4 linked regions of the Casimicrobium huifangae genome follow. The protein of the gene in region 1 interacts with the protein of each later gene in a pairwise test. Links are inferred from orthologs where the notes say so. Each region holds a gene or a part of one and is shown on either strand. Other genes may lie near its edges.

Region 1 (3,068 bases):
AGAAGTTGGTAGGGCGGGATTCGCCTTGAAAGCGTGCCCGCCGGGTGTAATACGAGGCGGGCAATGCCCGCCCTACATCGGGCGCGAAAGCAACCGTGTCTTCGTCAAATTCGCTTAAAGACCAGCGTGCTATTGGTGCCGCCGAAGCCGAAGCTATTGGACATGACCGTGTTGACTGCGACCTGACGTGCCGTGTTGGGCACCAGGTCGAGATCGACCGCCGGGTCCTGCTTGTGCAGGTTGATGGTCGGAGGAATCACGCCGTGGTACAGCGCGAGGATGGTGAAAACAGCCTCCACCCCGGCGGCGGCGCCGAGCAGGTGACCGGTCATGGACTTGGTTGAGCTGACCATGAGCTTTTTGGTGTGATCGCCGAACGCGGCCTTCACCGCCGTTGCCTCGGCGATATCGCCAAGCGGCGTCGAGGTACCGTGCGCGTTGACGTAATCGATGTCGGACGGGTTCATCCCGGCATTGCGCAGCGCATTCAGCATGCAGCGGCGGGCGCCATCACCGTCTTCGCGCGGCGCCGTGACGTGATAGGCGTCACCCGACACACCGTAACCGACCAGCTCACAATAAATTTTTGCGCCACGGGCCCTGGCATGTTCCAGCTCTTCGATGACCAATACCCCGGAGCCTTCGCCCAGCACAAAACCGTCGCGATCGACGTCCCATGGGCGGCTGGCGCCCTCAGGGTCATCGTTGCGGGTGGAAATGGCTCGCGCGGCGTTGAAGCCACCGATACCCAGTTCGCACACGGCAGCCTCGGAACCGCCGACCACCATGACATCGGCGTCACCGTATTCGATCTTGCGCATGCTCTCGCCGATCGAATGGTTGGCCGTGCTGCAGGCAGTTACCACCGCGAGGTTCGGGCCCTGAAAGCCGTACTCGATGGACACCAGCCCGGAGATCATGTTGATGATCGAACCGGGGATGAAGAACGGCGAAATCTTGCGCGGACCGCCCTCGGCGAGTGCCTTGCAGGTGTCCTGGATCATCGGCAGCCCGCCGATGCCGGAGCCGATCGACAGGCCATAGCGATCCGGGTTGGCGGGGTTGGGCGCGATGCCGGCGTCAGCAAGCGCCTCTTTCGCGGCGGCAATGCCGTAATGGATGAAGGTGTCGTAGCGACGCGCTTCTTTGCCCGACATGTACTTGGCCGGATCAAAGCCCTTCACCTCGCCAGCGATATGCGTGTTGAACGCCGTGGAGTCGAAGCGGGTGATCTGGCCAATGCCGGAGCGGCCATTGGTGATCGAGTCCCAGGCGGCGCTCTGGCCAATGCCCACGGGGCTCACGATACCGAGCCCGGTAACGACGACGCGGCGCTGTCTTGCTGTCATGGTGAATAACTTTTCGCTGAATCGGAAACAAAAGAAAAAGGCGGCTCAGTGGCCGCCTTTTCTGAGTAGCTCAAAGGCGGAGACCCTGAGACTTATTTCTTGTGCGAGTTGATGTAGTCAATCGCGAGCTGGACAGTCGTAATCTTTTCAGCTTCTTCATCCGGAATTTCGGTGCCGAAGGCTTCCTCAAGGGCCATGACGAGCTCGACGGTGTCGAGAGAGTCTGCACCCAGATCATCGACAAACGACGATTCGTTCTTGATGTCGGCTTCCGCAACGCCCAGTTGGTCAGCAACGATTTTTCTTACGCGGGCTTCGATATCACTCATGGCAAATCCTTAATGGATCCTTCAAAGAAAAGCGGCAAAAAAGCCGCAGCGGAAGCATTTTAGCAAACGCGATGTGACGACTAGAAGGCGTTTTCAATGTCGCAAATGCCGCTCAAAATGGCTGAACTGCGCGGAAATTACGCGTAATACATTCCGCCATTGACGTGCAGGGTCGTGCCGGTGACATAACCGGCGTGCTCGTCGCACAAAAACTTCACCGCGTGCGCGATGTCGTCCGGCGTACCAAGGCGACCCGCTGGAATCATTTCGACCAGCTTCGCGCGCTGCGCTTCCGGCAAGGCTTGCGTCATGTCGGTATCAATAAAGCCGGGCGCCACCAGATTCACGGTGATCCCGCGCGAACCCAACTCGGCGGCGAGCGATTTGGTCATGCCGATCAGGCCAGCCTTGGCGGCGGCATAGTTGACCTGCCCGGCGTTGCCCATCGAGCCCACCACCGAGCCAATATTCACCACGCGGCCAAAGCGAGCCTTCATCATCGCGCGGCTGACGGCGCGGGTGAGCCGGAACACGCTCTTGAGGTTAGTGTCGAGAACGGCGTCCCAGTCATCGTCCTTCATTCGCATCAGCAGCGTGTCACGCGTGATGCCGGCGTTGTTGACGAGAATGGCAACGGCCCCCTCCTTCGCCTCGATGTCCTTCAGCGCGGCGTCGATGGCGGCGGCGTCGGTGACGTTGAGCACGATGCCGCGACCGCCCAGCGGCGCCAGCGCCGCACCGATTCGGTCGGCGCCGTCCTGCGTGGTGGCGGTACCGATCACTTTTGCGCCGGCCTCGGCCAGCGTTCGTGCAATGGCCGCGCCAATGCCGCGTGTCGCCCCGGTGACCAGGGTCACTTTGTCCTTCATGTCCGATCCTCTCGCGATGTTCTCTGAGTTTTCTGCGCGGTGGTGACACCGCAAAGTGTGGACGGAATTAGAGCACGCGGGGACACGCCAAAGCATAGTGTCAACGCAGCATCGGGCCAAACAGCTTTTTACCGAAACGCCTATTCAATAAGGGCTGTATGGGATTTTTGCTGATTCTCGACTTTTTAATTTTCGACTGTCCAGCCCTTATTGGATAAGGCTTTTTTACGAAAGATGCCTGCTGTTGGCAGCCGTTCTGCGCTCACGGGGTGAATCGTCCGCGATCTGCGACGGATCCCCTGCGCGATAATGAACAGACGCTTTAGCGCTTGCCCGGTGATTGGTCGCCGCCGCTTTGGCCGGACGCCACTACCAACAGCGGCCACGCGGTGACGAGAAATTCCGCTGCGACCATGCGGTCGCGCAGTTCAAGCAGGTGCTGCACCGCGCTCGCGGTGGCCGGTTGCGTCAATTGCAAACCTTGCAGCAGGACACCACGCTCAGCCACCTGGCCGGTCGCG
Region 2 (3,049 bases), 1.4 Mb from region 1 along the record:
AGCGCGTCACCCCCTGCGTCGCGAGCGCGGTCTTGCAGGCCGACCAGTCGTCGTGCACCTGCATGGTGGCGTATTCGTGATAGTCGAGCCCGGCGCGACGCATGCGGGCGTCGTCGAGCGGAAAGCCAAGCGGGCGCACCAGATGCAGCGTAGCGCCGGTGTTGGCGCACAGGCGGATGACATTGCCGGTATTGGGCGGGATCTCCGGCTCCACCAGAACGACGTGAATCACGGCGCTAACCCTTCGCTAATCACTGCACTGCGCATCAAGTCACTGCCCGGTTGAATTTCACGGTCCGCTCGCGCCGCCGCAGCGGCTGCACGCGTGCCAGCACCAGCGCATCCACCTGCGCGGCCCCGGCAGCTAGCGCTACGCGGGCCAGCTCGTTCAGCGTGGCGCCGGTGGTGAGCACGTCATCAACCAGCAGCACTGATTCACCTGCGAGTGAACGCGTTGCCGCGAAGGCGCCGCGAACGTTGCGCCGCCGCTCGATCCAGTTCAGCCGTTGCTGCACATCGGTCTCACGGATGCGGACCACGGCATTGTTGTCAACGTGCAGATCGGCGTCGGCGAAGCGGCGCGCAAATTCGCGCGCGATCAACAGCGCCTGGTTGTAGCCGCGCGCTTGCAACCGCTCTGGCGCCAGTGGCACCGGCAGCAAGGTCGCGCCGCGGGCGAACGGCCAGGCGTGCCCGTCCAACGCATCCTCGGCCGCCCAGCGGTACACCGCAAACGCATGCCTGTACTTGGCGGCGAGCAGGGCCGCATCAAACGGGAAGGCATATGACCACGGCGCCAGCAGGCGCTGCCACTGCGGCGGGCGTTTCAGGCAGCGGCCACAGACCTGGCCATGCACCGATGCCAGCTGACAACGCGGGCAGGCATCGGCGCCAACACGCGGCAGCGACGACGCGCAGGGCTCGCAGATGGCCTCCGGCCCGGCGTCGCCGCAGAGCAGGCAGCTTTGCGGCAAGGCACGATCACGCACGCGCGCCAGCACCGGCGCGGCGGCACGGCGGACATCCTGATACAGCGTGCGCAATAAAATCGTTGGCTCCTGTCGGTTCGGACCCTAAGCTCGCGCTGGCGCGACGCTGGCCGGATGTGACCGATTTTCCCATGTTGCCCGAGCCCGATTGCCGAGAGATGCTGCTGCCGTCACTACCTGTTGAAACGATCGCTGCCGAGGGCGCTGCAGGCCGCGATCAGGCGACGCCGGTCGATCTGCTGCTGTTGCACGGCTGGGGCTTGCACAGTGAATTCTTTCGGCCGTGGGCATCGTTACTGGCACCGCAATGCCGCATTCATCTGATTGATTTGCCCGGCCACGGACACAGCCCTGCGGTCGAGCCCTACACACTGGATGCGATGGCTGCAGCAGTCGCGAACGCGATGCAAGCAGTGGCGCCGACTTATGCTGTAGCTGGATGGTCACTCGGCGGCGCTGTAGCGCTACGGATGGCGATCGACTTTCCAGATGCCGTCAGCCATGTTGTCACGCTGGCGTCGTCGCCACGCTTTCTGCGCGCGGACGACTGGCAGCACGCCACTACGCCGCATGCGCTGGAGCTGTTGCGCGCCGGGCTTGCCCGCGACTACACCGGCACGCTGGCGCAGTTTTTCGAACTCAACATGGCAGGAAAATTCCGTGACCACGCCGACGCGCTGGCAGCGCTTGCAGTGAAACGTCCCGCCGTGCGTCCCGAGGTGCTGGCGCCGGGCGTCGCGCTGACCTCCGGCGTTGATTTGCGAGACGAGGTGGCAGCCATCCGCGCACCGCTGCTTGCCATCTCCGGTCGCCTTGATCGACTCAGCTACAGCCAGTCGAGTGCCTGGCTGGCACGCGCGACTGGTGGTCAGCACGTCGAACTGCCACATGCGGCGCATGTGCCGCATCTGTCGCATGGCGACGAGGTGGCCGCGCATGTACTGGCGCATCTGTCGTTGCCGCCCGGAGGCACCAGCGCTTGAATCCGAATCCGCTTGACCGGCAGGCCGTGCGCACCCGCTTTGGGCGCGCGGCGGCGACCTATGCTGAAGCCGCTGTGGTGCAACGCGAAGTAGGCAGCCGTCTGCTTGACCGCTTTGATGTCATGCGTCTGACGCCGACGCGCATCGTGGACGCCGGCTGCGGCCCCGGCACGCACACTGCTGCACTGGCGGCGCGGTTTCCGGCTGCCACGATCACGGCCGTTGATCATGCGGCGGCGATGGTGGAGCGAGCCGTGCCTTCCGTAGCAGCCCCCGAGACATCGTGGCTCGGGCGGCTGCTGGGACGCGGCCAGGCGATGGCCGCGCCAACGATCGAAGGCGTCGTATCTGACTTGCGGAGCATGCCGCTGGTGCGCGAAAGTTGCGACGTGGTGTGGAGCAATTTCGCGCTGCAATTTGTGGATGATCTCCCGGCCCTGTTTGCCGAGTGGAGCCGCGTGCTGAAGGTGGGTGGCGTGCTGATGTTCACCGCGCCCGGACCAGACACCATGATCGAGCTGCGCCGTGCGATCAACTTGGCGGGCGACGATGCTGCATGCCGGGTACACCAGTTCGCCGACCTCCATGACATTGGCGACATGCTGGTACACGCCGGCTTCGCCGATCCGGTGATGGACATGGAGGTCATCACGCTGGAGTACGCGAGCGCGGACGCCCTGTGGCGCGACCTGCGCGCGATGGGTGTTACCAACACGCTGGCTGCCCGGCCGCGCGGGCTGATGACGCCGCGACGGCTTGCTGCAGTTGCTGCAGCGCTTGACGCCGGGCGGCGCGGCGGTGGGCCGATCCGCATCAGCGTCGAGGTGGTCTATGGGCATGCCTGGAAGGCTGCTGCCAAAAAGACCGCAGAGGGGCATGGCATCGTGCGCATCGACGACATCCGGCGCGGACCGCGCACGACGAAGTGACCGGCTAACGCCGTTGTCCGCGAACGGTCAGCAACACCCGGTCAAGTTCGGTCCCTGCGCTGTCGAGCAGTCGAATCACGTGATCGCCCGGCTGCGGGCTCCATCGAACAGGTAATGTGGCGCAACCCAGCGATGTGTCGTTGACCTG
Region 3 (3,251 bases), 1.5 Mb from region 1 along the record:
TGCGCCACGGCTGGCGGCCGGCCAGCTTCAGCCCCTCGAACGCCTGCGGGCTGGTGACTTCGTGCACCAGATGGCGGTCGATGTAGAGCAGCGCCGTGCCGTCGCTTTCGGTACGGACGACGTGTGCGTCAAAAAGTTTGTCGTAAAGCGTGCGGCCAGCCATGAGAACCCTGAAACGAAACCGGAAATCTTGCCGCGCCCGATGCGCGAACCCTGATTTTATGCGGTTGCAGCAATTTGCCCCGGCCGCCGTTGCGCTGCGCGCAACACGGCAGCACGGGTGTCCGGCGGTAACAGGAAAGCCGCCTCATCCGCGCGAGCCTTGAGTTCAGGCCCGTAATGCACGGAATCCGCCGAGTCGACCTGCAGCAGACCGACGCGCAACAGGGCATCGAACGCGGAGCGGAACTGGCTGCGATCCGAAAACTCCGGCGCGTTGAATACATGGGTCATGGCCAGATGCTGCGCTGCCTGCTGGCACAGCGCTTCCACGGCTTCGCGGCTTTGCTCGCCGCTGGGGGCGCGCCCGGCGAGCGCCAGCATCAGCGCGTGGCGGGTCAGCGCCGGGCGGATGGTGGCAGCGAGCAGTTCGAGATGCATCGCGGCGTCGGTGCCGGCAGGCGAGGCGCTGACCACAGCGGCGTCGGCTTCCATGCTTACCCAGCCATCACTGGCCATCGTGGCGAGCGTGCGTTCAAACGGCGGGAACAGTGTCGCATCGGGGCGCTCGGCGGCGGTCGCTACCGGTTCAACATCGTCATGCGTTGCCGCAACAGTCTCGGCCCGCCAGGGCGGCAGATACAACTCGGATTCGAGCAGCACATAAAGTTCTCGCGCAAGCCGCGCCAGCTTGGTCTTGCCGATCACGCCATGCTGCACAATGAGGCAGGCAATCAGCCCCGGCAGCGCAAAACAGTGCAGCACGTTGTTGCGGAAGTAGGTGAGCGCAACGGCCGCGTCGTCGCTGGCCATCACCACGTCGCCGAGCGCATGGCTTTGCCGCTGCAGGTAACCCAGCCGCGCCGTGTGAGTGATGGCTTCGACGCCGCTTACCGTAGTGGCGACGGCCTCCGGTGCAGTGCGCGCCTGCGCGGCCAGCCGTAGCAGCCGCTCGACGATATCGGCGAGCTGGGCAGCGTCGGCCGCGTGCTTGGGCGTTGCCAGCAGAGCCGTGGCCACCACCGCAACCGGGTTCAGATGCACCGCACCGTTGATTCGCTCGGCAATCTGCCGCGACAGTTCGGTCAGCGTCCGGCGACGCAGGTTCTTGTCGGCAAGCCAGTTGTCCATGTCGCGCACGCCCTCGGCGTCGAGCAGCTCGCCCAAGGCAATGGGCCGCGCGAAGCTGACGCCGACCTCGCCGTAGTGCTCGTGGCGGAGGTCGCGGATGGCACCGAGCAAGCCCCACACCGACTCCTTGCGCTTGGCGGCGCCGGCCAGCTCCTGCGTGTAGCTGCCACCCTCGATCAGCTTCTCGTAGCCGATGTAGACCGGCACAAACAGCAATGGCCGCGAGTGTTCGCGCAGGTAGCTCTGCACCGTCATCGAGATCAGGCCAGCCTTGGGCGGCAACATGCGGCCGGTGCGCGAGCGGCCGCCCTCGACGAAATACTCCATCGGGAAGCCGCGCCGGAGCACCTCGTGCACGTACGCGGCAAAGACTTCACCGTAGAGTTCGTCGCCCTTGATCGAGCGGCGCAGGAAGAAAGCGCCGCCACGACGCAGGATGCCACCCACGAGGGGCAGGTTTAGATTGGCACCCGCTGCGATATGCGGCACCGTCAGCCCCACGCGATACACAACGTAAGAGAGCAGCAGATAGTCGATGTGGCTGCGATGACAGGGCACGTAAACCAGCGTGTTGTCCTTCGCCAGCGCCTGCAGGCGATCAGCGCCGCGCACCGCGACGCCGTCGTAGATACGGTTCCACAAACGACCGAGCAACTGCTCACCGAGGCGTACCACCAGATACGAATAGTCAGCGGCGATTTCGCGGCCGATGGCCTCGGCGCGGCGCTCGACCCTGGGCACCGGCAGTTTCTTTTCGATCGCCTCCTGCGCGATGGCAGCCTGCACGCGTGGCTCGCGCATCATGGCACCGATCAGCGTGCGCCGGTGCGAGAGATCAGGACCAATGGCGGCCTCACGTTCATTGCGAAACTCGGTGCGCAGCAGCCGTGCCACGCGACGGAGAATGCGTTCGCGATCAAGACCCTCCACCTGGGCAACGTGAATCACCTCGTGCAACGAGATGGGCGCCCCGAACTTGGCCACCACCGCGCGGCGGTAAAAGATGATCGACAGCAGCTTGCGCAGTCGCGAGCGGCCGCCCCAGCCTTCGGCCGCCCACAGCCGCAGCAGGCGGATACCGCGCAGCGGCGAATCTTCGCGCTCCTCGCGCTCCGGCGCCCGTCCCCAGAAAATGCTCACCGGGATCAGCCGCACTTCGCTATTACGTTGCTCCAGTACCGCGTCCACCAGTCGGGTGAGCCGGCTGGCCGCGTCGCGACTTCGGTCATCGTGCAGGGCGAAGACCGAGTAGCGTTCGGCCAGCAGTGGCATCGGATCGTGTGAGGCGGGCACCGGATGCTTTCGGGTCAGCGCATCGAGCATCGCGGCATCGGTCACCGACGGTCGCGGCATCACATAGCAAACCGGCGCATCGCCGGTGATTGCCAAGGGTTCAGGGAACACCTGTACCTGCACCCAGAGCGACAGCAGGCGGCGCAGCGCGACGCGCAGCGAGCGTTCAGGAAAGCTCAGCAGATCGCCGCCGGTCATGCCTGGCCTGCCATGCCTGACCGGTGCAACCAGCTTTGCAATAGCGCCTGCGCCTTCACCAACGCATCTGGCGCATCGCAGGCGACCTCAACGCCAGGGAAGCTGCGCAGCCAAGTAAGCTGGCGCTTGGCCAGTTGCCGGGTGGCAAACAGCGCGCGGTCGAACATCTGCTCGCGTGGCGAGCGCTGTTCAAGCACGTCAAGCACCTGCCGGTAGCCGACGCAACGCATGGCCGGCAAATCGGGATGCAGGGGATAGTGGCTGCGCAGGCTTTCCACTTCGGCGACGAAGCCCTGTGCAAACATGGTGTTCAGCCGCTCCTCGCAGCGCAGATGCAGCCAGGCACGGGTCTGCGGCAACCAGCGGATGATGAAGAGGTCGAGATCGGCGAGCACTGAGCGCCGCTGCCCCTGCAAGCTGGACAGGGGCTTGCCGGTGAGCAGCCAGACTTCCAGCGCACGTTCGATGCG
Region 4 (3,056 bases), 1.8 Mb from region 1 along the record:
GCGTCACCTGCTTCCAGCGTACGCTGAACACCAGCCCGCCGATCAGCAGTACGTGGACAACGATGGCGCCGATCCACGCTGCGGTCTTCGAGCCTTCGTTGTTGTTGCTCATCAGCAGGGCGCGCTAGCCGCCTTCTTTGGCGACCAGACCCACGCGCTTCACACCCTGTGCGTGCAAAGCGCCGAGCAGACCCACCACTTCGTCGTATTTGACGTTGCGGTCGGCCGCGATGACCACCGGGCGGTCCTTGACCTTCTGCAGCTCCAGCACCCGGTTCACCAGCGTGGCGCGTGTCAGCTTGCCCTGTGTCGCGCTGCCACCATCGCGCATCGACAGCGAACCATCGGCCTTCACCGTCACTTCGATCGGATCGGCCTGCGACGGCGTCAGTGGCTGCCCGACGCTGGGCAGCTCAATCTCGCCAGTACGCAGTGATGGCGTGGCGATCATGAACACTATCAGCAGCACCAGCATGACGTCGATGAACGGCACCACGTTGATCTGGCTGACGAGTTTGCGGCGGCGCACGGTCAGGCTCCCGATTGCGGGTCAGGATCGGGTAGGACGCCGGTGTTGGCAAGTCCGTGAGCCGCAGACAGTGCGAATGCACGGCAAGGCGAAAGTGACAAAGTCATGATCGATTCTGATCCGGAATCATGCGCTAGGCTTGCCGCTGAAGAATGTTCAGAAACTCTTCCGCAAAGGTCTCAAGCTGCGTGTTGATGCGATCGAGCTGGGCCTGGAAGCGGTTGTACGCCACCACCGCCGGAATCGCAGCGAACAGGCCGATGGCGGTGGCGATCAGCGCCTCGGCGATGCCGGGCGCCACCTGCGCGAGCGTGGCCTGGCCGACGCTGGCGAGACCACGGAACGAATTCATGATGCCCCAGACGGTGCCGAGCAGGCCGATGTAGGGGCTCACACTCGCCACAGTGGCAAGACCGGGCAACTGGTGTTCCAGGCCGTCCATTTCGCGCTGCGTCGCGGCCTTCAGCGCGCGACGGGTACCATCGACCACAGCTTCTTTCGACGCCGTTGCCTGCCGCTTTTGCTTGATGAATTCACGAAACCCGGCAGCGAAGACATCCGCTTGCGGCCCGAACTTTTCGCGCCCCTCGGCAATGCGGGCGTAGAGCTGGTTGAGGTCCGAACCCTGCCAGAACGAGTCGTCGAAGCCGGCGTTACGCTTCGCCGCTCGCTTGAGCACGCCGCCTTTGTAGAAGATCAGCCACCACGACCACAGCGAGAGCAGCACCAGCAGCAGCATCACCGCCTGCACCGGCACGCTGGCGCCGGTGATCAGGTGAATGAACGAAAGATCGGCGGTGGGTTTCATTCGGGTGCCTGCGCGGAAGTATTGGGCATCATGGCTTTCAGCGTATCGCGCATCGACTTCGGCATGCGCAGCGGGCCGGAGAGATCGGCGGCGATGAACGCTACTGTGACCGTCGCCGCGAATAACAGTTCTTCGCCACTCGCACCCTGCCGCGTGACGCGTTGGCGGATGACCATGCGGCTGGCACCCACCTCGGTGGGCTCGGCGGTGACAGTGAGCAGATTGCCCAGCGTTGCCGGCAGAAAGTAATCCGCCTCGACCCGACGCACCACAAACACCGCGTTCTGCTCGCGCTGGATCACGTCCAGCTCAAAGCCCGCCGCGCGCAGCCAGTCGCTGCGAGCGCGTTCGATGTAGCGCAGGTAGTTGGCGTAGTAGACGACGGCACCGACGTCGGTGTCTTCGTAGTAGACGCGGACGGGGATGCTGAACACGCTGCGAGCGCTCATTCGGTGAACAATTCGCCAGTACCCATCGCCGCCGGCGGCACCAGACCAAAGTGACGGTACGCCCGTGCGGTGGCCATACGGCCGCGGCTGGTTCGCTGTACGTAGCCTTGCTGGATCAGGAAGGGTTCGATCACATCCTCAATCGTTTCACGCTCTTCGCTGATCGCAGCGGCGAGGTTGTCCACGCCGACCGGACCACCGGAGAATTTTTCGACGATGGTGGCGAGCAGTTTGCGGTCCATCACATCGAGCCCACTGGCGTCCACGTCCAGCATCGACAGCGCCGCATCGGCCACCTCGCGCGTGACGTGCCCCTTCGCCTTCACTTCAGCGAAGTCGCGCACGCGGCGCAGCAGGCGGTTGGCGATGCGCGGCGTGCCGCGCGAGCGGCGCGCAATCTCCAGCGCACCGGCATCTTCCATGTTCACATTGAGCAGGTTCGACGAGCGGGCGACGATGCGCGACAGTTCCTCGTCGCTGTAGAACTCCAACCGCGCCACAATGCCGAAGCGGTCCCGCAGCGGATTGGTCAGCATGCCCGCGCGCGTGGTGGCGCCAATCAGCGTGAACGGCGGCAGGTCGAGCTTCACCGAGCGCGCGCCCGGCCCTTCGCCGATCATGATGTCGATGGCGTAATCCTCCATCGCGCTGTAGAGCGTCTCTTCGAGCACCGCGCTGATGCGGTGAATCTCGTCGATGAACAGCACATCATTCGGCTCAAGATTGGTCAGCAGCGCCGCGAGGTCGCCCTTCTTCTCCAGCACCGGGCCGGAGGTCTGATGCATCGTCACACCCATCTCGCGCGAGATGATGTGCGACAGCGTCGTCTTGCCCAGCCCCGGCGGGCCGAACAGCAGCACGTGATCGAGCGCTTCGCGACGCGACTTCGCCGCCTCAATGAAGATCGAAATCTGGCCGCGAATCTTTTCCTGGCCAACGTATTCATCAAGCTGCTTCGGCCGCAGCGCGCGCTCCAGCGCGTCCTCCTGCGTGCCCTCGCTCTTCGGCGCGATCAGCCGCTCGCCCGCGTCCATGCCTGCAGGCACGCGCGCGGAGGCGGCGCTTGCGAGGGAATCATCATGAATGACCATACAGGTATTGTATTGAGCTCCCGTTCGTGGTGAGCCTGTCGAACCATGAAGCCGTAAACCCCGTAGGGTACGTTCTTAACGCACCTCAAATTAGTCCCCTCTCCCCTTGTGGGAGAGGGCTAGGGTGAGGGGGCGGCGTTGCCAACCAAGTTGGCGGGGTTTACCAAGTCGGGGGTTGC

What was found.
Region 2: the proteins of acpP (region 1) and FKL89_RS02710 interact in binary tests that used the Escherichia coli proteins (3 or more experiments, as listed by UniProt). The link is inferred for Casimicrobium huifangae from one-to-one orthologs.
Region 3: the proteins of acpP (region 1) and plsB interact in binary tests that used the Escherichia coli proteins (3 or more experiments, as listed by UniProt). The link is inferred for Casimicrobium huifangae from one-to-one orthologs.
Region 4: the proteins of acpP (region 1) and FKL89_RS16920 interact in binary tests that used the Escherichia coli proteins (3 or more experiments, as listed by UniProt). The link is inferred for Casimicrobium huifangae from one-to-one orthologs.

What each region holds. Positions count from the first base shown.
Region 1 is NZ_CP041352.1:1,965,815-1,968,882, reverse strand. What follows is about bases 61-3,058. They hold acpP (acyl carrier protein), read right to left. Parts: upstream 1,679-3,058; coding sequence 1,442-1,678; downstream 61-1,441. Other genes in these bases: FKL89_RS08995 (hypothetical protein), read right to left, coding at 2,870-3,058; fabG (3-oxoacyl-ACP reductase FabG), read right to left, coding at 1,816-2,547; fabF (beta-ketoacyl-ACP synthase II), read right to left, coding at 105-1,349. Outside these bases: more of FKL89_RS08995, read right to left, coding at 3,059-3,068. UniProt on the Escherichia coli protein: Carrier of the growing fatty acid chain in fatty acid biosynthesis.
Region 2 is NZ_CP041352.1:590,383-593,431, forward strand. What follows is about bases 60-3,038. They hold FKL89_RS02710 (alpha/beta fold hydrolase), read left to right. Parts: upstream 60-1,105; coding sequence 1,106-1,972; downstream 1,973-3,038. Other genes in these bases: FKL89_RS02700 (tRNA (cytidine(34)-2'-O)-methyltransferase), read right to left, coding at 60-232; FKL89_RS02705 (ComF family protein), read right to left, coding at 267-1,043; FKL89_RS02715 (methyltransferase domain-containing protein), read left to right, coding at 1,969-2,901; pbpC (penicillin-binding protein 1C), read right to left, coding at 2,906-3,038. In the rest of the region: more of FKL89_RS02700, read right to left, coding at 1-59; more of pbpC, read right to left, coding at 3,039-3,049. UniProt on the Escherichia coli protein: The physiological role of BioH is to remove the methyl group introduced by BioC when the pimeloyl moiety is complete. It allows to synthesize pimeloyl-ACP via the fatty acid synthetic pathway through the hydrolysis of the ester bonds of pimeloyl-ACP esters.
Region 3 is NZ_CP041352.1:418,942-422,192, reverse strand. Bases 1-3,181 are described here. They hold plsB (glycerol-3-phosphate 1-O-acyltransferase PlsB), read right to left. Parts: upstream 2,782-3,181; coding sequence 220-2,781; downstream 1-219. Other genes in these bases: miaA (tRNA (adenosine(37)-N6)-dimethylallyltransferase MiaA), read right to left, coding at 2,778-3,181; leuC (3-isopropylmalate dehydratase large subunit), read right to left, coding at 1-163. Outside these bases: more of miaA, read right to left, coding at 3,182-3,251. UniProt on the Escherichia coli protein: Catalyzes the transfer of an acyl group from acyl-ACP to glycerol-3-phosphate (G3P) to form lysophosphatidic acid (LPA). This enzyme can utilize either acyl-CoA or acyl-ACP as the fatty acyl donor.
Region 4 is NZ_CP041352.1:3,749,797-3,752,852, forward strand. What follows is about bases 61-3,046. They hold FKL89_RS16920 (YbgC/FadM family acyl-CoA thioesterase), read right to left. Parts: upstream 1,787-3,046; coding sequence 1,334-1,786; downstream 61-1,333. Other genes in these bases: tolA (cell envelope integrity protein TolA), read right to left, coding at 61-112; FKL89_RS16910 (ExbD/TolR family protein), read right to left, coding at 125-529; tolQ (protein TolQ), read right to left, coding at 663-1,337; ruvB (Holliday junction branch migration DNA helicase RuvB), read right to left, coding at 1,783-2,820. In the rest of the region: more of tolA, read right to left, coding at 1-60.